Regions from separate parts of the Streptomyces sp. NPDC030245 genome, predicted to be linked through region 1. Evidence: riboswitches for the same ligand, from Rfam matches in the RefSeq annotation. Region 1 holds a riboswitch; each other region holds the start of a gene.

Region 1 (7,438 bases):
CGGTTCCTGCGCTTCTACCCGGAGCCGTGGGGTCCGGACGAGCCGCGGCTGACCCAGCTCGTGCTCATCGGGTCGCACATCGACGTACGGGCCCTGGAGAAGGAGCTGGAGGCCTGTCGCGAGGACGCCCCACAGGCCGACGAGCGTGGCATGTGGGGCGTACTGCGATACGTACAGGAGCCTGAAGAGCAGGCGTAGCCGCCGCGGCTACACCGGCCCGGCCACCGCCGTCACCGGCTTCCCGAGCGAGACGCCCGAGCCGTCGCGGCGCGGGTCGATCTCCGGCAGCTCCGCCGGTGAGCCGTTGCGCTGGGCCGCGCGCGGCGGCGTCGGGCCCGCCCAGGCGAAGCTCAGGCAGTCCTCGCCCTTCAGGAATCGCTGGACGCGCACACCGCCCGTGGCACGCCCCTTGCGCGGGTACTGGTCGAACGGCGTGAGCTTCGCCGTCGTCTGGACCGAGTCGTCGAGCGTGCCGCGCGAGCCCGCCACCGTGAAGACCACCGCGTCCACCGCCGGGTCCACCGCGGCGAAGGAGATGACCTTCGCGCCCTCGGCGAGCTTGATGCCCGCCATGCCGCCCGCGGGCCGGCCCTGCGGACGGACCTGCGAGGCCTGGTACCGCAGGAGCTGGGCGTCGTCCGTGATGAAGACGAGGTCCTCCTCGCCGGTGCGCAGCTCGGCCGCGCCGACGATCCGGTCACCGTCCTTCAGGGTGATGACCTCCAACTCCTCCTTGTTGGACGGATAGTCGGGGACCACGCGCTTGACGACGCCCTGCTCGGTGCCGAGCGCGAGACCCGGCGAGGACTCGTCGAGCGTCATCAGACAGATCAGCTTCTCGTCCTTCTCCAGGGTGAGCAGCTCCGCGACGGGCGCTCCTCCGGAGAGGTTGGGCGCGCTCGCCGTCTCCGGCAGCTGGGGAAGGTCCACTACGGAGAGGCGCAGCAGCCGCCCCTGGGAGGTGACCGCGCCCACCTCGCCGCGCGCCGTCGCCGGTACCGCCGAGACGATCACGTCGTGCTTGACGCGCTTGGTGTCGCCGTCGGCGAAGGGGTCGCCGTTGGCCGTGCGGGCCAGGAGGCCCGTCGACGACAGGAGCACCCGGCACGGGTCGTCCGCCACCTGGAGCGAGACGGCGGGGGCCGGGGAGCCGGCCGACTCCAGGAGCACCGTCCGCCGGTCGGTGCCGAACTTCTTGGCGACGGCGGCCAGTTCCGACGAGACCAGCTTGCGCAGCTCCGCGTCCGAGTCGAGGATGCCGGTCAGCTCGTCGATCTCGCCGTTGAGCTTGTCGCGCTCGGACTCCAGCTCGATGCGGTCGTACTTGGTCAGGCGGCGCAGCGGCGTGTCCAGGATGTACTGCGTCTGGATGTCGCTGAGCGAGAAGCGCTCGATCAGGCGCTCCTTGGCCTGCGTGGAGTTGTCACTGGAGCGGATGAGGCGGATGACCTCGTCGATGTCCAGGAGGGCGACCAGGAGGCCCTCGACCAGGTGCAGACGGTCGCGCTTCTTGCCGCGGCGGAACTCGCTGCGGCGGCGCACCACGTCGAACCGGTGGTCGAGATAGACCTCAAGGAGCTCCTTGAGGCCGAGGGTGAGGGGCTGGCCGTCGACCAGCGCGACGTTGTTGATGCCGAAGGACTCCTCCATCGGCGTCAGTTTGTACAGCTGCTCCAGGACGGCCTCGGGGACGAAGCCGTTCTTGATCTCGATGACCAGGCGCAGGCCGTGCGCGCGGTCGGTGAGGTCCTTGACGTCGGCGATGCCCTGGAGCTTCTTCGAGCCGACCAGGTCCTTGATCTTGGAGATGACCTTCTCGGGTCCGACCGTGAAGGGCAGTTCGGTGACGACGAGGCCCTTGCGGCGCGCCGTCACGTTCTCCACGGAGACCGTCGCGCGGGTCTTGAAGGTGCCGCGGCCCGTGTCGTACGCGTCCTTGATGCCGCTCAGCCCGACGATCCGGCCGCCCGTGGGCAGGTCGGGGCCCGGCACGTACTTCATCAGGGTCTCGAGGTCGGCGCCCGGGTGCTTGATCAGGTGGCGGGCGGCGGCGATGACCTCGCCGAGGTTGTGCGGCGGCATGTTCGTCGCCATGCCGACGGCGATGCCCGACGCGCCGTTGACCAGGAGGTTCGGATAGGCCGCGGGGAGGGCGGAGGGCTCCATCTCCTGGCCGTCGTAGTTCGGCTCGAAGTCGACGGTGTTCTCGTCGATCGACTCCGTCATCAGGGAGGTGGCGTCGGCCATCCTGCACTCGGTGTACCGCATGGCGGCCGGCGGGTCGTCGTTGCCGAGGGAGCCGAAGTTGCCGTGGCCGTCGACCAGGGGGAGGCGCATCGAGAAGGGCTGGGCCATGCGCACCAGCGCGTCGTAGATCGACGCGTCGCCGTGCGGGTGCAACTTACCCATGACCTCGCCGACGACGCGGGCGCACTTCACATAGCCGCGGTCGGGGCGCAGGCCCATCTCGTTCATCTGGTAGACGATCCTGCGGTGGACCGGCTTCATGCCGTCGCGGGCGTCCGGCAGGGCGCGGGAGTAGATGACCGAATACGCGTACTCGAGGAAGGAGCCCTGCATCTCGTCGACAACGTCGATGTCGAGGATCTTCTCCTCGTACGCGTCGTCGGGCGGCGGGGTCTTCGTGCTGCGGCGGGCCATCGCTGCTGCGGCTCCTTCACCAAGCAAGTGCGGGTTCTGACGCCGACCATTGTGGACTGTCCCACTGACAACGCCGACCACGACCCGTGCACCGGCGGTGTCACGCGCGACTACGCCGAGGGCGGACCGGGAACTTCGTCAGGTGTCCGCACGCTTGCATACAGTGGCAGGACTGGCAGAACCAGCAATGTTTTAGCGATCGAAGGGACGTACATGCCCATGGGTCACACGGCCACAGCCGAGGCCGGCTCCGGCGGCCTGACAGCGACCGAGCACCGGCTGGCCAACGGCCTGCGCGTGGTGCTCTCCGAGGACCACCTGACCCCCGTCGCCGCGGTCTGCCTCTGGTACGACGTCGGCTCACGCCACGAGGTCAAGGGGCGAACCGGCCTCGCGCACCTCTTCGAGCACCTCATGTTCCAGGGCTCGAAGCAGGTGCACGGCAACGGCCACTTCGAGCTGGTCCAGGGCGCGGGCGGCTCGCTCAACGGCACGACGAGCTTCGAGCGCACCAACTACTTCGAGACGATGCCCGCCCACCAGTTGGAGCTCGCCCTCTGGCTCGAGGCCGACCGGATGGGCTCGCTGCTCTCCGCCCTCGACGAGGAGTCCATGGAGAACCAGCGCGACGTCGTCAAGAACGAGCGCCGCCAGCGCTACGACAACGTCCCGTACGGCACGGCCTTCGAAAAGCTGACCGCCCTCTCGTACCCGGAGGGCCACCCGTACCACCACACGCCGATCGGCTCCATGGCCGACCTGGACGCGGCCACCCTGGACGACGCGCGCGCGTTCTTCCGCACGTACTACGCGCCCAACAACGCCGTCCTCTCGGTCGTCGGCGACATCGACCCGGAGCAGACGCTCGCCTGGATCGAGAAGTACTTCGGATCGATCCCCGGGCACGACGGCAAGCAGCCGCCCCGCGACGGGTCCCTGCCCGAGCGCATCGGCGAGGAGCTGCGCGAGGTCGTCGAGGAGGACGTCCCGGCCCGCGCCCTGATGGCCGCCTACCGCCTCCCGGAGGACGGCACGCGCGCGTGCGACGCGGCCGACATCGCCCTCACCGTCCTCGGCAGCGGCGAGTCCTCCCGGCTCTACAACCGCCTCGTGCGCCGGGACCGCACGGCGGTCGCCGCGGGCTTCGGCCTGCTGCGCCTCGCCGGGGCGCCCTCGCTCGGCTGGCTGGACGTGAAGACGTCCGGCGACGTCGAGGTCCCCGTGATCGAGGCCGCCGTCGACGAGGAGCTGGCCCGCTTCGCCGCCGAGGGCCCCACTCCGGAGGAGATGGAGCGCGCCCAGGCGCAGTTGGAGCGCGAGTGGCTCGACCGGCTCGGCACGGTCGCGGGACGCGCCGACGAACTCTGCCGGTACGCCGTCCTGTTCGGCGACCCGCAGCTCGCCCTCACCGCCGTCCAGCGCGTCCTCGACGTCACGGCGGAAGAGGTCAAGCAGGTCGCGGGGGCCCGCCTGCGCCCCGACAACCGCGCGGTGCTCGTGTACGAACCCGTGACTGCCGCCGACGAGGGCGCAGAGGCCGCTGAGGAAGAAGAGGAGGCGGCGAAGTGACCGAGGCCGCGACGATGCAGTTCCACCCCCAGCCCCAGGCGGGCCCCGCCAAGCCCTGGGCCTTCCCGGCGCCCGAGCGCGGCACGCTGCCCAACGGCCTCACCGTGCTGCGCTGCGACCGCCCGGGCCAGCAGGTCGTCGCCGTCGAGATCAACCTCGAAGCGCCCCTGGACGCCGAGCCCGAGGGCCTCGACGGTGTCGCCACGATCATGGCGAGGGCCTTCAACGAAGGCACCGACAAGCACTCCGCCGAGGAGTTCGCCGCCGAGCTCGACCGCTGCGGCGCCACCATGGACGCGCACGCCGACCACCCCGGCGTACGCGTCTCCCTGGAGGTCCCGGTCTCCCGGCTGCCGAAGGCGCTCGGCCTGCTCGCCGACGCCCTGCGGGCCCCCGCCTTCGCGGACGGCGAGATCGAGCGGCTCGTCCGCAACCGCCTCGACGAGATCCCGCACGAGGCCGCCAACCCGGCGCGCCGCGCCGCCAAGGAGCTCTCCAAGGAGCTCTTCCCCGCGACCTCGCGCATGTCGCGCCCCCGCCAGGGCACCGAGGAGACGGTCGCGGCCATCGACTCGGCGGCGGTGCGCGCCTTCTACGAGAAGCACGTCCGCCCCGCCACGGCCACCCTCGTCGTGGTCGGCGACCTGACGGGGACCGACCTGGACGCCGTCCTCGCGGACACGGTGGGCGCCTGGACGGGCTCCCCGGGCGAGCCGCGCCCGGTGCCGCCGGTGACCGCCGACGACCGCGGCCGCGTCGTCATCGTGGACCGCCCCGGAGCGGTCCAGACGCAGCTGCTGATCGGCCGCATCGGCGCCGACCGGCACGACCGCGTCTGGCCGGCCCAGGTCCTCGGCACGTACTGCCTGGGCGGCACCCTCACCTCGCGTCTCGACCGCGTCCTGCGCGAGGAGAAGGGATACACCTACGGCGTACGGGCGTTCAGCCAGGTCCTGCGTTCGGCGCCGGACGGCTCGGGCGCCGCGATGCTCGCCATCAGCGGCTCCGTCGACACCCCGAACACGGGGCCTGCGCTGGAGGACCTGTGGAAGGTCCTGCGCGTCCTCGCCGCCGAGGGCCTCACGGACGCCGAGCGCGACGTGGCCGTGCAGAACCTGGTGGGCGTCGCCCCGCTCAAGTACGAGATGGCGGCCTCCGTGGCGGCCACCCTCGCCGACCAGGTCGAGCAGAACCTGCCGGACGACTTCCAGGCGCAGCTGTACCGGCAGCTGGCCGCCACCGGCACCGTGGAGGCCACCGCCGCCGTCGTGAACGCCTTCCCGGCGGACCGGCTGGTGACGATCCTGGTCGGGGACGCCGCGCAGATCGAGGAGCCCGTCAGGGCCCTCGGCCTCGGCGAAGTGAATGTCGTCACCAGCTGAGTGACGGTCAGGACATATCGGGACCCCGGTGACCGCTTCAGGTGCCGGGGTCCTCATATGTCCGAATTCATATGGTGGTTGCCTGTCTGCCGTGTGGCGTGCGCTACAAAAAGCGACTTCTGTTTGTCGATTGAAGGCGGCCCGTTTAGCGTCGACCCGGCTGTTCGTCGCGCAGTACGCCGCATCCGCGGCACCGGACAGTCATCGCCGAGTCCCCGTACGGCGCGAGCCAGGGGAGCCGGGGACCCACATGTCCCCTGGGGTGAATCGGGCACCTTGCCGTGAGGCGAGGGATCCGTAGGAGACCTTCCTGCTCCGAACCCGTCAGCTAACCCGGTAGGCGAGAGGGAAGGAAAGGAACACCCGCCACATGGCGTTCACCCGTGCCACCGGGAAGCACCGTCGTCCGAGCCGCCTGACGCGTACCACCGCGAACGTCGCCGGTGTCGCGGCGCTCACCACCACCGGTGTCATCGGCGGCCTCGCGGCCCCGGCGCTCGCCGCCCCCGACGAGGCGGCCATGGAGCACACCGGCCTCACCCAGGCGATATCCGTGGGCGGCTCGCTCGCCGCGAGCATCGACGCGCAGGCCGCGGCGCAGCAGGAGGCCGCCGACGACGCCGCCGCCGCGAAGAAGGCCGAAGAGGCCGCCAGGAAGCTGGCCGCCGAGGAGAAGCGGAAGGCCGAGGCCGAGGCCAAGGCGAAGGCCAAGAAGGAGCGCGAGGCCCGCGAGGCCAAGGAGCGCGCCTCCCGCGAGGCCGAGCGCAAGCGCCTGAACGCCTACGTCTCCCCGATCAGCGGCTCGTACGTCTCCACGGGCTACCAGACCGGCGGCGCCATGTGGTCCTCCGGCAGCCACACCGGCGTCGACTTCCACGCGGCGTCCGGCACCCCGGTCCACGCGGTCGGCTCCGGCACCGTCGTCGAGGCCGGCTGGGGCGGCGCCTACGGCAACAACGTGGTCATCAAGATGAACGACGGCACGTACACCCAGTACGGCCACATGTCGTCCCTCAGCGTCACCGTGGGCCAGACGGTCACCCCGGGCCAGCAGATCGGCCTCTCCGGTTCCACCGGCAACTCCAGCGGCCCGCACCTCCACTTCGAGGCCCGCACCGGCGCCGACTACGGCTCGGACATCGACCCCGTCGCGTACCTCCGCTCGCACGGCGTCAACGTCTGACGGACGGCGGCCCCCCGTACGGCACGCACGGCCCGTACAGCTTCGAAAGCCCCGGCTCGATCCGAGCCGGGGCTTTCGCGTGGCCCTCGCACGACCCTTGGCCAAAAGATATCCATGAATTCCGGCCCGCCGTCGGAATTCCGACGCCCTGCAATAGAGTCACTGAATGAGCGTCGGTCGACCGCGTTTCGCGGGGATTAAGGCGGAGGTCCGGTCATGCGCGTTCCCGCGCACTCGGTATGCACGGCCATTCGGGACGACATCGTCGCCGGTGTCCACGAAAGGGGCGGCCGGCTCACCGAGGAACTCCTCGCACGCCGCTACGGCGTCTCCCGGGTGCCCGTGCGCGAGGCCCTGCGCACGCTGGAGGCCGAGGGCTTCGTCGTCACCCGCAGGCACGCGGGCGCCTGCGTCGCCGAGCCCACGGAGCAGGAGGCCGCCGACCTCCTGGAGGTCAGGACGCTGCTCGAACCGCTCGCCGCGGCGCGCGCCGCGCAGCGCCGCACCGACGCGCACCTGAAGGTGTTGCGCGGGCTCGTCAGGCTGGGCCAGGAGCGCTCACGGGGCGGCGCAGGGGAAGATCTGCGCTCCCTGGACGGCTGGTTCCACGAGACGCTCGCCCAGGCCTGCGGAAGCCCCAACC
Region 2 (7,438 bases), on a different contig from region 1:
GAGCAGGGCGTTGGCCGAGTTCTCCTCGATGCCGCGGGCCAGGCGCTCCGGGTTGGTGACGAACAGGTCGTCGCCGACGAGCTGCACCTTGTCGCCGAGCTTCTCGGTGATGACCTTCCAGCCGGCCCAGTCGTCCTCGAACAGCGGGTCCTCGATGGAGACGAGCGGGTACGAGGCGACGAGCTCCTCGTAGTACTCGGTCATCTCGGCGGCCGAGCGGTCCTTGCCCTCGAAGGAGTACGTGCCGTCCTTGTAGAACTCGGACGCGGCGACGTCGAGGGCGAGGGCGATCTGCTCACCGGGGACGTAACCGGCCTGCTTGATGGCCTCCAGGATGAGGTCGAGCGCGGCGCGGTTGGAGTCCAGGTTCGGGGCGAAGCCGCCCTCGTCGCCGAGGCCGGTCGACAGACCCTTGTCCTTCAGGACCTTCTTGAGGGTGTGGTAGACCTCGGTGCCCCAGCGCAGCGCCTCGGAGAAGGACTCCGCGCCGATCGGGGCGATCATGAATTCCTGGATGTCGACGTTCGAGTCGGCGTGCGACCCGCCGTTCAGGATGTTCATCATCGGGACGGGCAGCAGGTGCGCGTTGGGACCGCCGAGGTAGCGGAACAGCGGCAGGTCGCTGGCCTCGGAGGCGGCGTGCGCGACGGCGAGGGAGACGCCGAGGATGGCGTTGGCGCCGAGCGAGCCCTTGTTGTCGGTGGCGTCCAGGTCGAACATGGCCTGGTCGATCAGGCGCTGCTCGGTGGCGTCGTAGCCGACGAGCTCCGGGCCGATCTGCTCGATGACGGCGAGGACGGCCTTCTCGACACCCTTGCCCATGTAACGGTTGGGGTCTCCGTCACGGAGTTCGATGGCCTCGAAGGCACCGGTGGAGGCACCGGACGGAACGGCGGCACGACCGGTGCTGCCGTCGTCGAGGCCGACCTCGACCTCGACCGTGGGGTTGCCTCGGGAGTCCAGGATTTCCCGGGCTACGACGACGTCGATGGACGGCACGAGCATCTCCTTCTGGGATGTGACGCGGTTACGCGAGCCGCTTCGGCCCTGCGTCTCCTGAGCCTAACCGGCTCCGGGCCTTCGGCCAGCCGACCGCCCGTCCCCTGGGACGGCACAAAGGCCATATGGCCCGGAAACAGGGCGTAAGACCATGTTCTCTACTCGCTAGTAGCGAACATGGAGGGGCGGAAGCGGCGCAGCGGACGGGTGCGGACATGGCCCCGCCCCGGTGCGTACGGGGGATACGCGCACCGGGGCGGGGAGCCCGTGGGGACGGGGGGTACGGCCGTGCGTCCGCCGAGGCACGGCCGTGACCGGCCGGGTCAGCTCAGGTGGAGCTGCTGGCCCGGGTAGATCATGTCGGCGTTGTCGATGATGTCGCCGTTGAGCTTGTAGACCTTCTGCCAGCCGCCCTTGACGTTCTTCGCCTCGGCGATCTTCGACAGGGTGTCGCCCGTCTTGACCTTGTACTCGCCGTCGCCCTTCTTGACCGTCTTGCCGGTCGGGGTCTCGACGGTCTTCTTGGACTCGGTCTGCGGCGCCGGCTGCGGCTTGGGAGCGGCCTGCTTCGGCGCGGCCTGCTGCTGCGGAGCGGCCTGCTGCTGCGTCTGCTGCGGCTGCGGCTTGCTCTGCTGCTGCGGGGCCTGCTGCTGCGAGCCGCCGCTGCTGGGCGACGCGCCCGAGAGGCCGACGCCGCAGCTCGGCCAGGCGCCCTTGCCCTGGCCCGCGAGGACCTTCTCGGCGATCTCGATCTGCTGGGCCTTGGAGGCCTTGTCGGCGGTCGGCGCGTACTTCGTACCGCCGTACGCGGCCCAGGTGGAGGCGGAGAACTGCACACCGCCGTAGTAACCGTTGCCGGTGTTGATGGACCAGTTGCCGCCGGACTCGCACTGGGCGACGGCGTCCCACTCGGAGGTGGTGGCGGCGGAGGCCGAGCCGGCCGCCATCAGCGGGGCGGCGACGGCGGCGCCGGTCACGCCGACGAGCGTGGCGACGCGAGTGGCCTTGGACGGACGACGGTGCTTGCCCTTGCCGGAAAGCAGCATGAGTTGATCCCCTACACCGACGCCTGCGAGGTGAGCTGTCGGGTTCGGGCCGATGTGGTTGCCCGGTCGCTCTCTCGCGAGTGCGACTTCACCCCTAGCCGTTTCCGGCACTTACCTTGGGTCCCCCGCTCCTGCCCACGGCGCTCTTGAGCGACGACTGTTCCCGTCCGGCCGTTGGCAGGATTCGGCGTACCGACCGGCGGGGCTCACCAGTGGCGAGCGGTCACGACCGTAGACACGCTCCCCACTGAATTTCAAAGACGATCAGGGCTTCTGAGACCCATCTCTCACTCGCGCCAAACCGGACAACACACATCAAGTCGCCCGCCGACGCATCGTCAATTTCCGTTACTTTTCGCCCACATCGAGGCTCTGACCGGGGAGGATGAGGTCCGGGTCGCCTCCGACGGTCTTCTTGTTCTCGCTGTAGAGCTCGTGCCATCCGCCGTCGACCCCGAAGTCGTCCGCGATGACCGAGAGGTTGTCCCCGGAGCGCACGGTGTACGTCCCGTCGGCGACCTTGGCGGAGCGGTCGCCGCCGCGCGAGGCGTGCCGTCCTGGACGGTCCCCGGCGCTGTCGCTCTCGTCCGCGCGGTCGCCGCGGTGGCGGCCGGAGGAGGAGCCGTTGGGGTCCGTGGCGTCGTCGGCCGGGTCGGTCGACTTCTCGGACGTGGGCGAAGTGGTGTCCTCCTGGCCCGACTTGCCGGACTCGCCCTTGCCGTCGGCCTCTTCGGCGTCGCCCTTGCCGCCCTTGCCGCCCTTGCCGCCCTTTTCGCCGGACTCGCCGTGATTCTTCTCTCGTGAACTGCCGCCGGAGGCAGGCGTGTCGCTCGCGTCGTCGGAGGACTTCCCCCGGCCGGTGGACGGGTCGTCGGACGGCTTGTCCGTCTCCGTCTTCCCGGGAGCCTTGGAGTCCTTGGAGTCCTTTGAGCCCTTGGAGTCCTCGGCGTCCTTGGAGCTGTCGGAGTCCTTGGAGCCGGTCGAACCCTTCGGGTCGTCGGAGGGCTTGGGGGCGACGGGGCCGCCCGGGTCGACGTCCGCCGCGGCACCGTCCTGGCTGAGCCCGGCGATCGGGGCGCAGCTCGGCCAGGCCGCGGTGCCCTTGTCGTCGAGGATCTTCTCGGCGACGGCGATCTGCTGCGAGCGGCTCGCCTGGTCGGCGCTGGTCGCGTAGTCGAGGCCGCCGTACGCCTCCCACGTCTCCTGCGAGAGCTGGAGGCCTCCGTAGTAGCCGTTGCCGGGGTTGGCGCTCCACGCGCCGCCGCTCTCGCACTCGGCGAGCTTCTCCCACGTGGTGGTCTCGGCGGCGCTCGCGCTGGTGGCGCCGAGCAGTGGGATGGCGATGGCTGATCCGGTGACTCCTGCCGCGACGATGAGGGCCGGGGCCTGGCGGGGGCGTCGGTGACGGCCATTGCCGGAGAGCATGCGGGTGCCTTTCGGGAGACTTCAGCGACGACTTGGGCGCCCGGGGCGCTCAAGTCGTCGTGAACGTAGCCGCAGTCGAACGCTTGTCACAAGTCGATGCAGCGGAGATCACGCGAACATCACAGTCCTGATGGCTCGTCAGTGGGGTGTGTGCCGGGCACCGTTTTCTGTGCGGTTGTGAACTCCACGGGCAACGTGCGCAGTCCTCGCATGATCAGCCCGCCACGCCACCGCAAATCCGCGGGATCGGCCGCCAATTGCAGGTCGGGAAGGCGGCGCAGCAGCGTCGCGAGTGCGGTGCGGCCCTCCAGCCGGGCGAGCGGGGCGCCGAGGCAGTAGTGGATTCCGTGCCCGTAGCCGAGGTGCTGATTGTCACGGCGGGAGAGGTCGAGGGTGTCCGGGTCGGCGAACCGGGCGGGGTCGCGGTCGGCGGCGGCGAGGACGACGAGGACGGGGTCGCCGGCCGCGATGTCCTGGCCGCCGATGCTGAGCGCCTCCGTCGCGAACCGCCAGGTGGCGAGCTCGACGGGCCCGTCGTACCGCAGCAGCTCCTCGATGCCGGTCTCCAGGAGGCCGGTGTCGCCGTCGTCCAGCGCCCGCTGGAGCCGTGCGCGCTGCTCGGGATGGGTGAGCAGCGCGTACACGCCGTTGCCGATGAGGTTGACGGTGGTCTCGAACCCGGCGAAGAGGAGGATGAAGGCCATCGCGGCGGCCTCGTTCTCGGTGAGGTGCTCGCCGTGGTCGGAGGCCTTGATGAGGCCGGAGATGAGGTCGTCGCCCGGTTCGAGGCGCTTGCGGTGGATCAGCTCGGCGAGGTAGCCGCGCATCTTCTTCACCGACCGCGCGACGCCGCCGCGCGGGCCGCCGCCGTGTCGGATCATCATGCCCGCCCAGTCGCGGAAGTCGTCCTGGTCCTCGCGGGGGACGCCGAGCAGGTCGCAGATGGCGTAGATGGGCAGGGGGAAGGCGAACTCGTGGATGAGGTCGGCGGTGCCCTCCTGCGCGAACCCGTCGATGAGCCGGTCCGTCAGCTCCTGCACCCGCGGTGCGAACTCGGCGACACGGCGCGGCGTGAACGCCTTCGCGACGAGGCGGCGCAGCCGGGTGTGGTCCGGCGGGTCGATGTTGAGCAGATGCGTCATCAGCTCGGCCTTGCGCTCGCCCGGAATGCCGGTCTTGCCCTTGGCGTGGGCGGGCTCGGCGTGGTGGGCCGGGTTCTTGCTGAGCCGCTGGTCGGCGAGGGCCTGCCGGGCATCCGCGTACCGCGTGACCAGCCATGCCTCGACCCCACTGGGCAGCCGCTGCCTGCTCACGGGCTCGTGCTCGCGCAGCCAGGCGTACGCGGGGTAGGGGTCGGTGGCGAACTCCCAGGTGAAGAGCTCGGGCTGCGGGGACGCCCCGGGTACGGGGCCGGCTCCTGCGGGGCAGGTGGCGGGCGGCTGGTCGTGCATGCGGTGACCGTATCCCCAGGAGGAGCCGGAACTCCTCCTGGGCCCGGCCCGGCCCGCGCGGGTCCGGAACGGGGGTCGGAGGGGCCGGCCCTGCGGGCGGCAGCGGGGCAAACCCTGCCCAGGGCCCCATGCCCGGGGCTCCATGCCCTGGGCGCCAGGCGCAAGACCAAGTGCAGGACCGAGGCCTGGCCGCGAGACCGGCCCGTTGGGCGGGGCGGTGGCGGGCGTATTTCGTGTGCGGGGCGGGAGGTGCTAGTCCAGGTGGGGGTCCGGGGGGTGGGTGGAGAGGGGGCCTGTTGGGCGGAGGGGGCCCTTCAGGCGGCGGGTGGCCGAGGGGTCGCCCTCGGCTTCGGCGATGCGGAAGTAGTGGACCGCCAGGTGCTGGTGGACCTGGCCGAGCAGCGCGGCCGTCCCGGGCTCGCCCGCCTCGGCGGCGGCCGTGAGATAGGGGAGCGCCTCCTCGTACGCGACCCGGGTCGCCAGCAGGTGGCCGAGGCGGCCGGCGGCCCGCGCGTGCCCGCGGTCGGCGGCCTTGCGGAACCAGTCCTCGGCGGCCGCCGTGTCCCCCTCGTCCCCGGCCAGCAGGCCGAGCCAGGCCATGGCGTCCGCGTCCCCGTCCGCGGCGCGCGGCGTGAGGGCCAGCCGGAAGGCGGCCACCAGGCCGCGCAGCTCGGCCGGTTCGTGCGGCTCCAGATCCTCGTACGCGCGCCGCCACACGCGGTCCGGCACCGGCGCCGCCAGGTCGGAGCGGGCCGCGTCCGCGATCAGCGAGCCGTACGCCCGCCAGGTGCCGGGCCACTCCCCCGGTACGAGCAGCCCCGTCACGCCGTGCCGGGGCGCGGTGGCCCAGGCGAGCGCCTCCTCGAACGTCTCCTCGGACTTCGCATCCGTCGCGCCGGGGCCTTCCAGGTCGTACTCCTCCTGGACCTGCCTCAGCAGTTTCGGCGTGACGCCCCGCGTCAGCCCGCACCGCGCCAGGTCGATCGCCGCGCGCACCAGGAGGTGGCCCAGCAGCCGCGTGCCCACGCGGCGCGCCCTGCGCCACTCCTCCCACAGGTCCGGGCCGAGCGCGAGGAACTCCGTGACGCCGAGGGCCCCGCGCCAGCGGACGGCGTCCGCGAACCGCGGGTCGTCGACCGTCGCGAGCCGCGCCAGCTCCGTCTCGCTCCACTCGGTGGGGACCTCCACGGTCTGCGCGACGCTCAGGACGCGGGCGGCCGGGTCGTGCCCGAAGCGGTGTCTGTCGTACGCCTCGTCCCGCATCGTCGCGAGGACGAGGACGCGGGCATGGGTGAGCTCCGCGAGGACGCCGGGGGTGCCGGGCTCCGTGAGGTGGCCGTCCAGGTCGTCCAGCCACACCACGTGGGTGCCGGCCGCCTCCCGGCCCCTGAGCTGGTCCGGGAGGCCGCGCAGCTCCGCTCCGCCGCCCGCGACGAAGACCCGGGTGTCGTCGGGGACACTCGCCCGCAGCGCCGCCCACGCCGTCGAGGTCTTCCCCGACAGGGGGCCGCCCGTGACGATGACGAGGCCGCCGTAGTGCGCGGCGTGCTTGAGGAGGACGGACAGCTCGTCGTCGCAGTCCCGGGTGACGTAGGGCGGCAGGGCCGTCGCACCGGGGAACCGGCGGGTGGGGCGCACGCCGAGGCCGAGGCGGCGGAGCCCGTCGAGGCGCGGCCAGCCGTCGGCTGCGGCGTGCCGGGGCGCGGGCGGTGTGGGCGGCGTGGGCGGTGCGTTGACGGTGACCGAGCCGATGGAGTCGGCCTGGACGACGGTGGCTTGGGTGCCGCCGGTGACGGAGTTCCGCGCGCCGGGACCGGACGCCGGCGCCCCGGCCTCCTTCTCCTTCCCGCCCTCGAGCTGGGCGGCGGAGTACCAGGCGGGCGGTGTGTAGTCGATGGCGAAGTCCCCGGTGAAGTCGGCTGCCTCGGTGGCCTCGGCCGTGTCGGGCTCGCCGCCCGTGACGAGGGCGGCGTCGGCCACGATGACGCGGAGGCGGTCCGCCCGAAGTCCGCCGCCGGTCCTGAGGCAGTCGTACAGCACCCCGCACCAGAATCGCCGCAGTGTGCCCGGGTCACCGACCTGCGCGATCACCTGCGTCCTGTCGATGTCGAGCTCGTTCTCACCGGCCCTGGCCCGCGACTGCCGGAAGTACTCCCCGAACTCCTTCCTGACCCACAGCCAGCGGCCCCTGCGATCCCACATCGCCCCCACGAGGACATCGGCCGCCTCGGCGGCCAGCTCCTCCAACTCCGTTGCCACACAAGCCCCCACGCCGTCGTACCGCCCTGGGGAACAACGGTACTAAGCACCCGCCCCCTCGGCCGCCCGCACCGCGTCCCGGTAGGCCCGCGCCGCCACGCGGAGCGCCGCCTCCGGGTCGACGCCCGCGGCCTCGGCGCGCAGGGCCAGCGCGAGCAGTTCGTAACCGACGCCCTCCCCGGCGGGCACCGTCACGTCGAGGCCCGCCGTCCGCGCCCGGGACGCCAGCTTCGCGGCCAGCGCGAGGCCGGGCTGGCC
Region 3 (7,438 bases), on a different contig from region 1:
GTCGGCCAGTCCTGCCCGAGCAGCAGGTCGATCGAGGCGCCGGCCACCGCCGCCGCCAGCGGATTGCCCATGAACGTCGGCCCGTGCGCCAGCACCGGCACCTCGCCCCGCGAGATGCCGTCGGCGACCCGCGCCGTGCAGAGCGTCGCGGCCATCGACAGATAGCCGCCGGTCAGCGCCTTGCCGACGCACATCACATCGGGGGAGACACCCGCGTGATCGGCCGCGAACAGCGCGCCCGTACGGCCGAAGCCCGTGGCGATCTCGTCGAACACCAGGAGCACGTCATGGGCGTCGCACGCCTCCCGAAGAGCGCGCAGGTAGCCGGGGGAGTGGAACCGCATCCCACCGGCCCCCTGCACCACGGGCTCGACGATCACCGCGGCGAGTTCGTCGGCGTGCCGCCCGACGAGCTCATGGAGGTGCTCGGCGTACGACTCCTCGTACGCGTCGAACCCGCCGGGCGGCGCGTCGGCGAACACCTGCTGCGGCAGCACCCCCTGCCACAGCTCGTGCATACCGCCCTTGGGGTCGCACACGGCCATCGGCTGCCAGGTGTCGCCGTGGTAGCCGCCGCGCCACGTCAGCATCCGCCGCTTCTCGGGCCGGCCGAGCGAGCGCCAGTGCTGGAGGCACATCTTGACCGCGACCTCGACCGCGACGGAACCCGAGTCGGAGAGGAAGACGTGCTCCAGACCGTCGGGTGTGATGTCGACGAGGCGCTTGGCGAGCGCGACGGCGGGCTCGTGCGTCAGCCCGCCGAACATGACGTGGCTCATGCGGTCCAGCTGGCCGCGGACCGCGTCGTTGAGCACGGGGTGGTTGTACCCGTGGATCGCCGACCACCAGGACGACATGCCGTCGATCAGCTCGCCGCCGCCCGCCATGCGCATCCGGACGCCGCTCGCGGACTCGACGACCAGGGGTTCCTGGCGGCCCGGCATCGGCCCGTAGGGGTGCCAGACGTGCTGCCGGTCGAGGGCGAGCAGCTCCGCCGTGGAGAGGTCAGGCATTGGGGGCCAGGTCCGTTCCCGCGCCCCGGCGGCGTACCGCCACCAGGTCCGTGCGCGCCTCGCCGGAACCGGTCGCGTCCGCGGCCGGGGTCTGTGCCGCGGGCGCGGCGGCCGGCTCGGAGCTCCCGCACGGACCGCACCCGCCGCCGTCGTGCGAGCCACAGCCACCGGCCGCGGCGGCCGCCGCCTCGGCGCGGTGCCGCGGCAGCGTCACCTGGTCCGTGCCCTCGACCTCGAACCCGGCGTCCGCGATCATCTCCAGGTCGGCCTTGCCGGCCTGGCCCTCGCTGGTCAGGTAGTCGCCCAGGAAGATGGAGTTGGCGATGTTCAGGGCGAGCGGCTGCATCGAGCGCAGATGCACCTCCCGGCCGCCCGCGATGCGCACCTCGATGTCCGGGCAGACGAACCGGACCATCGCGAGGATGCGCAGACAGCGCTGCGGCGTGAGGTTCCACTCCTTGGCCAGCGGCGTGCCCTCGAAGGGGATCAGGAAGTTCACCGGCACCGAGTCCGGGTCGAGCTCGCGCAGCGAGAAGACGACGTCGACGAGGTCCTCGTCCCGCTCGCCCATGCCCGCGATCAGCCCCGAGCAGGCGGAGAGCCCCGCCGCGTGCGCCTTCTGCACGGTGTCCACGCGGTCGGCGTAGGTGTGGGTCTTGGTGATGTCCGCGTACGTCGCCTCGGAGGTGTTGAGGTTGTGGTTGTACGCGTCGGCGCCCGCACCCCGCAGCCGCTCCGCCTGGCCGTCCGAGAGCAGACCGAGGCAGGCACAGACCTCAACGCCCTCGTTCTGCTCCTTGACGGCCGCGATGGTCTGCGCGACCCGGTCGACGTCACGGTCCGTCGGGCCGCGCCCGCTCGCCACCAGACAGACCCGCTTGGCGCCGCCCGCGACCCCGGCCGCCGCGGCCTGCGAGGCCTCGTCGGGCTTCAGCCAGGTGTACTTCAGGATCTCGGCCTTGGAGCCGAGGCGCTGCGAACAGTACGAGCAGTCCTCGGGACACAGGCCCGACTTGAGGTTGACCAGATAGTTGAGTTTCACCCGTCGCCCGAACCACTGCCGCCGCACCTTCCCGGCGGCGGCCACTACGTCCAGGAGTTCGTCGTCGGAGGTGGCCAGGACGGCCAGCGCCTCTTCACGGGTCGGCAGTTCGCGCCGAAGCCCCTTGTCCACCAGCGTGTTCAGCAGGTCCATGGCGCTGATCCTTACGCACGGCAGCCTGCCGGGCCAAGGAGAGTTCGCACAACAGAAACGGTTTGAGGTGTGGGTATTGCCACACCCTGGCCAGGTGGCACGACGACTAAGGTCTGTGCAATGTCTACAAACAGGCACCCCGTGACGGGCGCGTCCACCGCGCCGGACAGAGCGCCGGACGGCGCCCTCGGCCGCGCACCGCGCGACGCGTTCGGCTGGCTCGACGAGCAGGCGCGGCTGCGCGCGGACGCCGGCCTTGTCCGCACCCTGCGCCCGCGCCCCGCCGGCCCGGACGGCCTCATCGACCTGGCGGGAAACGACTACCTGGGCCTGACCCGGCACCCCGAGGTCACCGAGGGCGCGGCCGCCGCGGCCCGGCGCTGGGGCGGCGGTGCCACCGGCTCCCGGCTCGTCACGGGAACCACCGAGCTGCACGCCGAACTGGAGCGTGAGCTCGCCGCCTTCTGCGGCGCCGAGGCGGCCCTCGTCTTCTCCTCCGGCTACGCGGCGAACCTCGCCGCCGTCACCGCGCTCGCCCCCCACGGCTCACTGATCGTCTCCGATGCGGGCAACCACGCGTCCCTGATCGACGGGTGCCGGCTCGCGCGCGGGACGACGCAGGTGGTGCCGCACGCCGACCCCGAGGCCGTCCGCAAAACGCTGGACGCGCACAGCGGCCCCGCCGTCCTGGTGACCGACTCGGTGTTCTCGGTCGACGGCGACATGGCGCCGCTCGCGGAACTGGCCGCCGCCTGCCGGGAATTCGGCGCGGGGCTGATCGTCGACGACGCCCATGGACTCGGGGTGCTCGGCGACGGCGGCCGGGGCGCCCCGTACGCGGCGGGGTTGGCGGGCGCGGGCGACACCGTGGTCACCCTCACCCTGTCGAAGTCCCTCGGCAGCCAGGGCGGCGCCGTCCTGGGCCCCGCCAGGGTCATCGAGCACCTGGTGAACGCCGCCCGCACCTTCATCTTCGACACGGGCCTCGCGCCCGCCGCGGCCGGCGCCGCCCTCGCGGCCCTGCGCCTGCTGCGCCGCGAGCCCGGCCGGGCGACGCGGGCCCGCGAGGTCGCGGCCGAGCTGTACCGCCGCCTCACGGCCGAAGGCCTGTCCGCGGTACGCCCCGACGCCGCCGTCGTCTCCGTCCGCGCGCCGTCACCGGAGCAGGCCGTGCGGTGGGCCGCCGACTGCCGGGCGGAGGGGTACGCCGTGGGCTGTTTCCGGCCGCCGTCGGTGCCGGACGGCATCTCACGGCTGCGGCTGACCGCCCGCGCCGATCTCACCGACGCACAGATCGCCGGTGCGGTACGGGTGATCAGCCGCAGTGCACCCAGGTGAGGCGTGCCGGGCCCGCAAGGGGCCTGGGCCGCTCAGTGGAGGCAGTTGAGGAACGACTCCCAGGGGCCGGGGGAGAAGAGCAGGGCTGGCCCTGCGATGTTCTTGGAATCACGCACGGCACGCAGGCCGGTCAGCGGTTCCGAGTCGAGGGTGGCCGTCTCGACACAGTTGTTCATTCCGTTGCTGTAGCTGCTGCGCTGCCACCGCGCACCTTGAATTCTCGTGCTGGAAGGTACGTACCGAGGCATTGCGGTCATAGTGCCTCCTTACGCGCCGTCGCATAGCCCGGCGATGAAATCCGATGAGTCCTCGGGTGAGAGCGCCTGTACCTGAAGGGAGTTGAAGGCCTCCGTGTACGCCTGGAGGTCTTCTTTCCGTTCGAGGTAGAGGCTACTCGTCAAATGGTCGAGAACAACCACATCCAGATCAGCAATGTCCGGAAATGAAAAAATAACGAAAGGGCCGATCAATCCCACATGCTCGCCTGCGGCGAACGGCAACACCTGAAGTCGAACGTGAGGCATGTGGGACGCCTCCCTCAACCGGACCAACTGCCCCGCGAAGACCCGCGCCCCGCCCACCGGCCGCCGCAGCACCGCCTCGTCCATGACCACGCTGAGCCGCAGCGGCGGATCCGCGCGCAGCACGTCCTGCCGGGCGAGCCGGACCTCCACCAGCGCGTCGACCTGCTCCTGCGGCAGCTCGCCGAGCGCGGCCCGGGTCACCGCGCGGGCGTACTCGGAGGTCTGCAACAGGCCGGGAACCACGGACGTCTCCAGCGTGCGCACCCAGCTGGCCTGTGATTCCAGGCTGATGAAATCGCGGTAGGTGGCGGGCAGCAGACCGCGATAGGCCTTCCACCAGTGATGGCGCCCCGCGCCGGGATCGTCGGCGCCGGCGAACGCGATGAGCAGCTCACTGCGCTGCGGGTCCTTGACCTGATATGCCTCCATCAGCAGCCGTACGTCGGCGGCTTTCACGCCACTGCGGCCCGTTTCGATCCGGCTCACCTTGGACTGGTGCCAGCCGACCTTGGCCGCGGCCTCGCTGCTGGTGAGTCCCGCGTGAGCGCGCAGGGCGCGCAGGGCGGCGCCGAGCTGACGACGGCGCACCGCGGGGCCGTACTGCATGCCCGTCTCCTTTCGGACGGAGCCGTCGGATCTCCCGGCGGCGGGGCAGGGCAGTACGCGAGATTAGAGGAAGTACCGCTCTCACGCCCAAATACGGTCTGCCTTAGCAGAGTTCACCGCTTCGAGCGACAGATATATGCACATCTCGGTGGATCGCCACCCGTGACCGGCCAAGGAGTGGCAGGCTGGCGCGAAGCACCAGTCCGGGACTGTCCTCGAGTCATCCGCCGCGAGCCGGAGACCGGTCCCGGTGGGAAAGGGACAACGTCGCCATGGCAGACCACCAGGAAGCCTCCGTCACCCTGCCGAGCGATCCTGTCTCGGTCCCCGCCGCCCGGAAATTCGTCTCCCGCGTGCTCGCGGAATGGGGCCTGCCCGGCGACGCCGAGGTGGCCGACACGATCAGGCTGATCGTCTCCGAACTCACCACCAACGCCGTGCAGCACACCCTGGGCCAGTCGCCCACCTTCACCGTGGACCTGGAGCTCGACCGTGACGAGCAGCTGCGCATCGGTGTCACCGACAGCCACCCCCGCTACCCCAAGCGGCTCCCTGCGGCCGTCCAGCAGGACAACGGCCGCGGCATGGTCATCATCCGCTGGCTGGCGGCCGAGTGCGGCGGCAGGCTCTCTGTCAGCCCCACCGACGAGGGCGGCAAGACCGTGTGGATCGCGCTGCCCTGGCAGCCACCCGTCCAGCGCGGCTCGCGTGACGACGCCCGCTGACCGGTTCGGCCGGGGCCCGCGAGTGCCGCGCTGGACGGTGCGGTCAGCGCACCCTGCCGTACCAGACGCTGTTGGACCAGATCTTCTCCAGGCGCACCACGGTCCCCCTCTTGGGAGCGTGCCAGATGCGGTTGTTACCCGCGTAGATCCCGACGTGGTAGACGTTCCGTCCGGAGTGGAAGAACACCAGATCACCACGGGTCCGCTGGGACCTGGAGATGTGCTTGGTCTTGTTGTACTGCGCGGCGGCCGTGCGAGGCAGCTTCTTGCCCGTCTTCTTGAACGAGTAGAGCGTCAGGCCCGAGCAGTCGAACCGGTTGGGTCCGGCCGCCCCGTAGCCGTACGGGGAGCCCTTCTTGGACGCCGCGATCTTGAGCGCCTTCGTTCCGTGTGTCGCTGCCTCGGCCTCCGCCGTGAGCCCGGGGGCCACGACGGTGCCGCCCACGACGGCGAGCGTGAGGGCCGATGCGGCCCCCGTCCTGCTGAGCAGCGACGGAACATGATTCAGCGCGGTCATGCGCAACCCTTCGTCAGCCGCCTGTGAAGGATGACCTGTCGGGTTCGGGCAGGCGAAGATGCCCGGCCGCGTCGTGCTCTGCGGCTTAACCCCAAGGGCGTCGTCCGGACTTCCCGGACGGGCCCGTCGTACCTGGGTCCTCCACTCCTGCCGTTGCACAGATGTCGACCGGTCATCCGGGTGGCGGCAGGACTCGGCGTCCGCCCGGACCGCCCCGCCGCTGTGGCGGGGGCTTGTCGTCGGAAGGGATCTTGACCCGAAACAGGTCCGAAAACCGAGTCGAAACGGTGTTTTGTGAGGCTACTCACGACTGACCTGTTCAGGTGGACACTGCCGAATTCGGCGTTCCGCCGCCCTCTCTGACGACCGCTCGACCAGCAGCGGAATGCATAATTCCGCCCCTGCTGTACTCGCCGGACGCAACTTCGGACCGTGCGGATAAGGACGCGTGGGTACGCCGTCCGGGGTAGCCCGACTGGTCCGTTTCGAAGTCGCCCCGGACGTCCGGGCGTCGGAAGCGGGGGCGCCCGACGGAATTTCAGGAGCCTTGCGGGGGCGGCACGGTGAGTCGTCCCGCCCGCCGCTCGCCATCGAGGACGCGCAGCGCCCGGACCAGCGTGGGCGTGTGCATCTCAGTCTCGCCCCGCTGGTGCATGAGGGCGAGCGCGTCCCGCAGCGCGACCGCCCGGCCGACCAGGGCCTGGGCGGCGCGCAGACCGCGGTAGGTGTGCTCGGTGCGGGCCGGATTGATGCGGCCGAGCAGGTCGACGACTTCGAGATAGCGGTCGATCAACTCCGCCTCGGCGCGGGTGAGGGCGGGCAGGGGCGGCAGTTCGGGCGGCAGCATCGGTGGCTCACCTCGGGTCGCGGGCGGCGAGCGAGGCCTTGCGGCTCGGGATGATGCCGTCCACGAGCCCGTACTCCAGGGCCGCGGGCGCGTCGAAGATCTTGTCCCGTTCGACGTCCGCGGTGATCCGCTCCGGACTCTGCCCCGTGTGCCGTACGAGCATCTCCTCCAACTGCCGCCTGGTGCGCAGAAGTTCGTCGGCCTGGATCGCCAGGTCCGTGGCCTGGCCGTGGATCGGTTCGGAGACGGCCGGCTGGTGGATCAGAACGCGCGCGCCGGGCAGGGCGAACCGTTTTCCGGGGGTGCCCGCGGCGAGCAGGACGGCGGCGCCCGACGCGGCCTGGCCCAGGCAGATCGTCTCCACGTCGCAGCTGACGTACCGCATCGTGTCGTAGATCGCGGTCATCGCGCTGAACGAGCCGCCGGGGGAGTTGATGTACAGCGAGATGTCGCGGTCCGGCGCCTGGTGCTCCAGGTGCATGAACTGCGCCATCACGTCGTTCGCCGAGGTGGCGTCGACGGGCGCGCCGAGGAAGACGATCCGCTCTTCGAGGAGCTTCGAGTACGGGTCCATGGTCCGCGCCCCCGAACTGGTGCGTTCGGTGAACTCGGGCAGGACGTGTCGGGCAGACGGACGGGCGGACAGCTGACTCATGGCTCGCCTCTCTTCTTC
Region 4 (7,438 bases), on a different contig from region 1:
ACCCTCCCGCCGGCCCAGGACAACGCATCCGGGGAGGATGCGGGCCACGCGCGCGTAGAGGGGGCGTCTCGCTGCTGCGAGGGGCCTTCGTTCTCAAGCGGGGCGTACCACGCTGTGGATCGGCATGTAATAGATCGACTCGACGCGGACGTTCGCGCCCGGCTTCGGGGCGTGGATCATCTTGCCGTTGCCGATGTAGATCCCCACGTGACTGATGTCGTCGTAGAAGAACACAAGGTCACCCGGCTTGGCATCGGCGGTCTTCACGGTCGTGCCGACCTTGACCTGGTCCCATGTGGTGCGCGGCAGGGAGATCCCCGCGGCCTTCCAGGCGTCCTGGGTGAGTCCGGAGCAGTCGTAGGAGTCGGGGCCGGTGGCGCCCCAGACGTACGGCTTGCCGATCTGACCCTCCGCAAAATCGATGACCTTCGCGGCCTTGGTGGCGTAGCTGCCGTCGGTGCTTCCGGAGCCGGAGCCGGAACCGGAGTCCGAACCCGAGCCCGCGTCGGAACCAGAACCAGAACCGGAGCCGGATCCGGAACCAGAGCCCTGGTCGGCCTCCCGCTCCTTCTCCCGCTGCGCCGCCTCCTCGGCCTTCCGCTCGCGCTCCGCCTCCGCGGCCTGCTCGCGGGCCAGCTTCTCGGCCTTGCGCTTGGCCTCCTGCTTCTTCTTCCGCTCGATCTCCGCGAGCCGCGCCTTCTCCTCGGCGGTCAGCTTCGAAAGGAGCTCACGCGCGTCGCCCAGCTTCTTCTGGACGGTCCGCTTGCTCGTCCTGAGGTCGTCCCGGGAGTCGCTCAGCGTCTTGAGGCTCTTCGCGGCCTTCGTACGCTGCTCGGTCGCCGACGCCTGCTGCGCCTGGTAGTCGTCGACCGCCTTCTTCTGCCGCGAGGTCAGCCGGTCCGCCAGGTGGTTCTGGTCGAAGTAGCCCTGCGGGTCGTCGGCGAGCATCATCGCGGCCGTCTCCGAGACGGCACCCGTGCGGTACTGGGCAGCGGCGAACGAGCCCAGCTCCTCGCGTGCGTCGTTCAGCTCATCCGTGCGCCTGGCCACGTCGTCGAGCAGGCGGTCGACCTTCTTGCGCTGCTTGTCGGTGCGCTCCTTGACCGAGTTGTACTTCTGGGTGGCCACGCCGGCCTGCTGGTAGAGCTCGTCGACCTTCTTCTGGACCTCTTCGAGGCTGGGCTTCGTCGGCGCGGAGGGCGCCGCCTGCGCGCTCTGTGCCAGGAGGGCGACGGAGGTGAGGGCTGCCGTCGTGATGCCGATGGCGGGGGCCGTGCGTATGCCGGTTGTACGGGTCCGCGGCTTGCGGTGCGACGCCAAGGGAGGCGACTCCTTCCGTAGACCGCCTACCGGGTTAGCTGTCGGGTTCGGGCGGGTGGTTCGGAAGGCTGCCCTACAGTCCCGTACTTCGTACGGGACCGATTCACCCCAAGGTTCTGGTGGGTCCCCGGCTCCGAACACGTCGGACTCGGCGGAGGCCACCCGTTCCCGGCGGGGTTCGCCGGTGGGGGGCGAGTGGCCCGCCGGGCACGCTAGCCAACCCGTGTCACTCCTGTGAAGGTTGATGTTCGATATGCCCGATACATTTTCGTGACTTTACGAGGCCCTTGATGCGGGCAGGGCGGCGAGGGGGTGGAGGCGTAGCGGAGTGTGATCGCGTGCGAGCGCGGCGTAGGAAGAGGCGTAGGAAGGCCGGGGTGTGTCCGGAACCGCAGCGGGTTGTCAGTGGGGCCGCCTAGACTCGGGAGGCGATGAGCAGCCTCTTTGATGACAGCTTCCTGGCGGACCTGCAGCCCTCCCGGGCCGCGGACGAAGCGCCTCCGCCGCCGCCCGAGGACAGCGCTCCGGAGCCCATTCCGGACGATTTGTTCGACGGGAAGTTCGACGCGCCCATGACCCGGGAGTCGCACTACCGCGACGGCGCCCCGCGCCCGGTCATCGACCCGGCGTCGCTCCTCGACGGGCTGAACGAGAACCAGCGCGCGGCCGTCGTGCACGCCGGCTCCCCCCTGCTCATCGTGGCCGGCGCCGGCTCCGGCAAGACCCGTGTGCTGACCCACCGCATCGCGTACCTCCTCGCCGAGCGCGGCGTGCACCCCGGCCAGATCCTCGCGATCACCTTCACGAACAAGGCCGCGGGCGAGATGAAGGAGCGCGTCGAGCAGCTCGTCGGCCCCCGGGCGAACGCGATGTGGGTGTCCACCTTCCACAGCGCCTGCGTCCGCATCCTCCGCCGCGAGTACAAGAAGCTGGGCTTCACCTCCTCCTTCTCGATCTACGACGCCGCGGACTCCAAGCGCCTCATGGCCCTGGTCTGCCGCGACCTGGACCTCGACCCGAAGAAGTTCCCGCCGAAGTCGTTCAGCGCCAAGATCTCGAACCTGAAGAACGAGCTGATTGACGAAGAGGACTTCGCAGGTCAGGCTGCCGACGGCTTCGAGAAGACCCTCGCCCAGGCCTACGCCATGTACCAGTCGCGCCTCCGCGAGGCGAACGCGCTGGACTTCGACGACCTGATCATGACGACGGTCCACCTGCTGCGCGCCTTCCCGGACGTCGCCGAGCACTACAGGCGCCGTTTCCGGCACGTCATGGTGGACGAGTACCAGGACACGAACCACGCGCAGTACGCGCTGGTGCGCGAGCTGGTCGGCCCCTCCGGAGGCGAGGGGGACGACCCGGCGGAGCTGTGCGTGGTGGGCGACGCCGACCAGTCCATCTACGCCTTCCGCGGCGCCACGATCCGCAACATCCTCCAGTTCGAGGAGGACTACACCGACGCGACGACGATCCTCCTGGAGCAGAACTACCGCTCCACGCAGACGATCCTGACCGCCGCCAACGCGGTCATCGAGCGGAACGAGAGCCGCCGCCCCAAGAACCTCTGGACCAACCAGGGCGAGGGCGCACGCATCACCGGATACGTCGCCGACACCGAGCACGACGAGGCCCAGTTCGTCGCCGACGAGATCGACCGCCTCACCGACGCGGGCGAGGCCAAGGCCGGCGACGTCGCGATCTTCTACCGGACGAACGCCCAGTCCCGTGTCTTCGAAGAGATCTTCATCCGCGTCGGCCTGCCCTACAAGGTCGTCGGCGGCGTCCGCTTCTACGAGCGCAAGGAGGTCCGCGATGTGCTGGCCTACCTGCGCGTTCTCGCCAACCCCGAGGACGCGGTCCCGCTGCGCCGCATCCTGAACGTGCCGAAGAGGGGCATCGGTGACCGCGCCGAAGCCATGATCGACGCGCTCTCGCAGCGCGAGAAGATCTCCTTCCCGCAGGCCCTGCGCCGCGTCGACGAGGCGTACGGAATGGCGGCCCGCTCCACCAACGCCGTCAAGCGTTTCAACACGCTCATGGAGGAGCTGCGGACCATCGTCGAGTCCGGCGCAGGACCGGCCGTCGTCCTGGAAGCCGTGCTCGAACGCACCGGTTACCTCGCCGAGTTGCAGGCATCGACCGACCCGCAGGACGAGACGCGCATCGAGAACCTCCAGGAGCTCGCCGCCGTGGCGCTGGAGTTCGAGCAGGACAACAGCGCGGCCGCCGAGGGCGAGGAGGGGACCGCCCCGGCCGGTACGCTCTCCGACTTCCTGGAGCGCGTCGCCCTGGTCGCCGACTCCGACCAGATCCCCGACGAGGAGGACGACGGCTCCGGAGTCATCACACTCATGACCCTGCACACCGCCAAGGGCCTCGAATTCCCCGTCGTCTTCCTGACCGGCATGGAGGACGGCGTCTTCCCGCACATGCGCGCCCTCGGACAGGTCAAGGAGCTGGAGGAGGAGCGCCGCCTCGCCTACGTGGGCATCACACGCGCGCGTGAGCGGCTCTATCTGACGCGGTCCTCGATGCGCAGCGCCTGGGGCCAGCCGTCGTACAACCCGCCGTCGCGTTTCCTCGAGGAGATCCCGGACACGCACCTGGACTGGAAGCGGACCGGTTCGATGGGCGCGCCCGCGTCGTCCGGGCCCGCCGCGGGCATCGCCTCGACGCTGTCCTCCTCGCGCTCGCGTTCCGGCGGGGCGCAGGGCTTCGCCACGCGCCGCGCGTCGGAGAAGCCGGTGGTGTCGCTCGCCGTCGGCGACCGGGTCACGCACGACCAGTTCGGCCTCGGGACCGTGGTCGGAGTGAAGGGGACAGGTGCGAACGCCGAGGCGACGGTGGACTTCGGAGAGCCCAAGCCCAAGCGCCTGCTGCTGAGGTACGCGCCGGTGGAAAAGCTCTGACCGGCAGGCCGGCGGCCGGAGTTACGTTACGTCGGGTCGAGGCCGTGGCTGCGGAGCCACGGCAGCGGGTCGATCGCCGAGCCGCCGGCGGGCCGCACCTCGAAGTGCAGGTGCGGTCCTGTGGAGTTGCCGGAGTTCCCTGAGAAGGCGATGGTCTCGCCCGCCTTCACGGGACCGCTGGAGATCTTGTGCGTGGAGAGGTGGCAGTACCACGTCTCCGTGCCGTCCTTCGCGGTGACGATCGCCATGTTGCCGTAGGCGCTGTTCCACTTGGTCGTCACCGTGCCGTCGGTCGCGGCGAAGACCTCGCTGCCGTACGACACCGGGAAGTCGATGCCGGAGTGCGCCGACATCCAGTTGACGCCCGCCTGGCCGTACTGCGCGCTGAGGCCGTGCTGTTTCACCGGCAGGGCGAACTTGGGGCGCAGCCGCTCCTTGCGCGCCGCCTCGGCCGCCGCCTTCTTCTGGGCGGCCACCTTCTCGGCCTTGAGGTCGATGCGTTCCTGCGTGCGGCTCGCGCGGTCCGCGAAGTCGCCGGCGTCGGCGGAGAGATTGGCCAGCTGGGTGTCCAGCTGGTTGTTGGCGGCGGCGGGCTGCACGGGCGCGGTGTCCGGAGCCGACGCTGCCGCTTCCTTCTTCTCGTCGTCCCCGCCGAAGTTGCCCACCGACGCGGCGGCCACTCCGGCGACGCCCATCACGCAGGCCGAGGGCACCGCGACGGTGAACAGGGCGGAGCGTTTGGCGGGGGTCCGGCGGCGGGTCCTGGAGCGGCCGCCGTCGGCGCCGCCACCCTTTCCGCGGGAGGCGCGGGACGCGCGGGGAGCGGCGCTCCCGGGATCCGCGGCGACCGCCTCGGAGTCCGTCCCGTACGCGGCTTCGGCGTCGGCGTCGAGCGCGTACTGGTCGAGGTCGGAGCGCTCCGCTTCGTGCGGCGAGGCCTCGTCATGCCGGTCTTGCGGGTCGTACGCGCTCGTGTCGAAAGTCTGCGTGTCCCACTCGCCGGCCTGCGGCGTCCGGTCCCAGGCGGTGGTGTCCCACTGGCCCGTGGAGTCGGGGCCCTGCTGCGAGGGGATGTCGGCGAGTTGCTGGTAGCCACCGGTCGACCACATGGAGGCGGTGTCGTAACTGCCGGTGTCGTACGTCTCGGCGTAGTACTGCGCCGCGTACGGGTCCTCGGCGAGCGTCGTCCGCTGCGGCGGGGCCGGGGTGGCCGTGGTGGTCGCCCACTGGCCCGTGTCCTGCCCGGCGCCGGGCATGTCACCGAAGAGCGGGTCGGTGGCGAAAGTACCGGTGTCGAAGCTTCCGGTGTCGAAACCGGTGGCGGCGAAGGTGCCGGTGGAGTAGGTGTCGTAGCCGTAGCCGCCGTGCTCGGCGCTCTGTTGGTCGTACGTCGGGTAGTGCGGTTGGTCGGCGCCGGGTGCCGAGGACGGGGGAGTCGAGCTCCCCGACGGGTGACGATCGTTCACCAACTTCTCTTTCGCCTCGGCAGCAGGGGCGGAGCAGTGCGGCGACTGTACCCGGCGGTATACGGGCGCGACAATCTTCGGCAGGTTTCACGGTTTCAGGAAACGGGCATTCGGCCGTCTTTCGGGGGACTGTGGGCACAGCCTTGGCTCTGCGTTCGAGGTTCGTTCGATAGGAGTGAGGGCGTGCGGGGGTGCGGGGTGGGGAGTGACGGATGGGGTCGGTCCGGTTCAGGCGACCGTCAGTCCGCCCGGCGCGCTCTTGGCGTCGGCTCCCGGATTCGCCAGGTCGAGTGCCTGGCGTATGCCGTTCGCGACGGCGGGGTGCACCGGCAGCGCGAGATGCCCGATGCCGGTCACGCGGACGTTCTGCGCGAGCAGGTCGGGGTGGTCGACGCAGGCCGTCTCCAGCGGGTCCATGATCTGGTCCAGGTCGCTCCAGAAACTCACGAACTGCGTGCGGCAGCCCTGTGCGGGCTCCTTGAGTTCCTGGATCACGTCGGAGCCGGGACGCATCTGCCGGACGATCGGGTGGGCGTCGGCGAGCGGCACGACGCGGGTGCCGGCGTGCGGGGTGCCGAGCGTGACCAGCGTGCGCACGCGTGCGTCACCGTCGAGCCGCTGTACGTAATAGCGGGCGATCAGGCCGCCGAGGCTGTGTCCGACGATGTCGACCCGGGCGTGTCCCGTGCGCTCGCAGATCTCCTCGATGTGGCGGCCGAGTAATTCGGCGGCGACGCGGATGTCGCAGGTCAGCGGGGAGTAGTTGAGGGTCTCCACCCGGCGGCCGTGCTGGGAGAGCGCGCGGCGCAGCAGTACGAAGACGGAGCGGTTGTCGATGAAGCCGTGCAGGAGTAGGACCGGAGGCCTGCCGTCCGGGGGCAGGCGGGGAGCGCCGGGGGGTGGCTGGACCGGGGCCGGCCTGCGCTCCTGGGCGATGCCGGAGGGGTAGAGGAGCACGTGGCCCGCGAGGATCGTCAGCTCCAGGGCGGTCGCCTTCAGCAGGGCCACGGAGAGCCCGGCCACTTTGGCCGGCAGGGCGGGGAGAAACGGGAGAGACGGGAGGGATGGAAGAGACGGGAGGGCCGGGAGTGGGGTCAGGCCGAGGATTTTCGGCAGCAGCGAACCGAGCGGGCGAAAGGGGCGCGCCCCCGCGTGAGCCTTGGTGACCGGCATCGTCGACCTCCCGTTTGGCGCACGGAAGGGAGGCTCTGTCCCCCGTGTGCCCTAGGGGGAGTCGTGGTCGAGGAGTCGGCTGTGCGATGGCGATCCCGGCCACCGCTCTGCGGTGACTCCTTGCCCCCGTTGCATCGCCGATGCGCGGTGTCACCACGCCGTGCGGCTGCCGGCGCGGTGGCCCGGCGTCTCGTTGCGGCTCCCCTCGCGCCTGGTCCGGATGCGGAGCGTGAACCCCTGGGTTACGGACGGGCGCGCAGCGAACGTGTCCCACGTGTGATTTCCCCCTCCCTCTCCACCGTGAAACTGCCGCTTGCGCGATGCTGGGGATAACGTTCGTTCACTTCCCCGGCCGGTGCGGCGCGGGGTATCTGTGCCGGGACAGACTGTTGTCGGTTACGGATATCGGTACATGGAGGCAGTGATGGGTGTGGCAGCCGGGCCGATCCGCGTGGTGGTCGCCAAGCCGGGGCTCGACGGGCACGATCGCGGGGCCAAGGTGATCGCGCGGGCGTTGCGCGACGCCGGTATGGAGGTCATCTACACCGGGCTGCACCAGACGCCCGAGCA

The links. Region 1 has a riboswitch for cyclic di-AMP ahead of ACZ4Z4_RS09240 (M23 family metallopeptidase). Riboswitches for the same ligand answer to the same signal wherever they lie in the genome.
Region 2: it holds a riboswitch for cyclic di-AMP, as region 1 does, so the genes downstream of both, ACZ4Z4_RS14340 (transglycosylase family protein) here and ACZ4Z4_RS09240 (M23 family metallopeptidase) in region 1, are expected to answer to the same signal.
Region 3: it holds a riboswitch for cyclic di-AMP, as region 1 does, so the genes downstream of both, ACZ4Z4_RS33005 (C40 family peptidase) here and ACZ4Z4_RS09240 (M23 family metallopeptidase) in region 1, are expected to answer to the same signal.
Region 4: it holds a riboswitch for cyclic di-AMP, as region 1 does, so the genes downstream of both, ACZ4Z4_RS28815 (C40 family peptidase) here and ACZ4Z4_RS09240 (M23 family metallopeptidase) in region 1, are expected to answer to the same signal.

The regions. Positions count from the first base shown of each region.
Region 1 covers NZ_JBVICF010000003.1:144,808-152,245, forward strand. The annotation lists gene ACZ4Z4_RS09220 (CobW family GTP-binding protein) at 1-198, shown strand, start outside; gene ACZ4Z4_RS09225 (DNA gyrase/topoisomerase IV subunit A) at 208-2,661, opposite strand; gene ACZ4Z4_RS09230 (M16 family metallopeptidase) at 2,875-4,230, shown strand; gene ACZ4Z4_RS09235 (M16 family metallopeptidase) at 4,227-5,612, shown strand; cyclic di-AMP (ydaO/yuaA leader) riboswitch at 5,808-5,970, shown strand; gene ACZ4Z4_RS09240 (M23 family metallopeptidase) at 5,983-6,795, shown strand; gene ACZ4Z4_RS09245 (GntR family transcriptional regulator) at 7,012-7,438, shown strand, end outside.
Region 2 covers NZ_JBVICF010000004.1:517,972-525,409, reverse strand. The annotation lists gene eno (phosphopyruvate hydratase) at 1-1,005, opposite strand, end outside; partial or broken gene ACZ4Z4_RS14345 (LysM peptidoglycan-binding domain-containing protein) at 1,323-1,526, opposite strand; partial or broken gene ACZ4Z4_RS14340 (transglycosylase family protein) at 1,650-2,045, opposite strand; cyclic di-AMP (ydaO/yuaA leader) riboswitch at 2,051-2,198, opposite strand; gene ACZ4Z4_RS14335 (LysM peptidoglycan-binding domain-containing protein) at 2,394-3,470, opposite strand; gene ACZ4Z4_RS14330 (cytochrome P450 family protein) at 3,590-4,921, opposite strand; gene ACZ4Z4_RS14325 (SCO5717 family growth-regulating ATPase) at 5,174-7,180, opposite strand; gene ACZ4Z4_RS14320 (nucleoside triphosphate pyrophosphohydrolase) at 7,223-7,438, opposite strand, start outside.
Region 3 covers NZ_JBVICF010000015.1:13,438-20,875, reverse strand. The annotation lists gene ACZ4Z4_RS33035 (adenosylmethionine--8-amino-7-oxononanoate transaminase) at 1-1,013, opposite strand, end outside; gene bioB (biotin synthase BioB) at 1,006-2,208, opposite strand; gene ACZ4Z4_RS33025 (8-amino-7-oxononanoate synthase) at 2,329-3,546, shown strand; gene ACZ4Z4_RS33020 (DUF397 domain-containing protein) at 3,579-3,803, opposite strand; gene ACZ4Z4_RS33015 (helix-turn-helix domain-containing protein) at 3,813-4,676, opposite strand; gene ACZ4Z4_RS33010 (ATP-binding protein) at 4,949-5,401, shown strand; gene ACZ4Z4_RS33005 (C40 family peptidase) at 5,445-5,918, opposite strand; cyclic di-AMP (ydaO/yuaA leader) riboswitch at 5,922-6,098, opposite strand; gene ACZ4Z4_RS33000 (hypothetical protein) at 6,457-6,765, opposite strand; gene ACZ4Z4_RS32995 (ATP-dependent Clp protease proteolytic subunit) at 6,773-7,420, opposite strand.
Region 4 covers NZ_JBVICF010000011.1:314,422-321,859, reverse strand. The annotation lists gene ACZ4Z4_RS28815 (C40 family peptidase) at 94-1,320, opposite strand; cyclic di-AMP (ydaO/yuaA leader) riboswitch at 1,329-1,484, opposite strand; gene pcrA (DNA helicase PcrA) at 1,752-4,229, shown strand; gene ACZ4Z4_RS28805 (M23 family metallopeptidase) at 4,256-5,695, opposite strand; gene ACZ4Z4_RS28800 (lipase family alpha/beta hydrolase) at 5,924-6,868, opposite strand; gene ACZ4Z4_RS28795 (cobalamin B12-binding domain-containing protein) at 7,293-7,438, shown strand, end outside.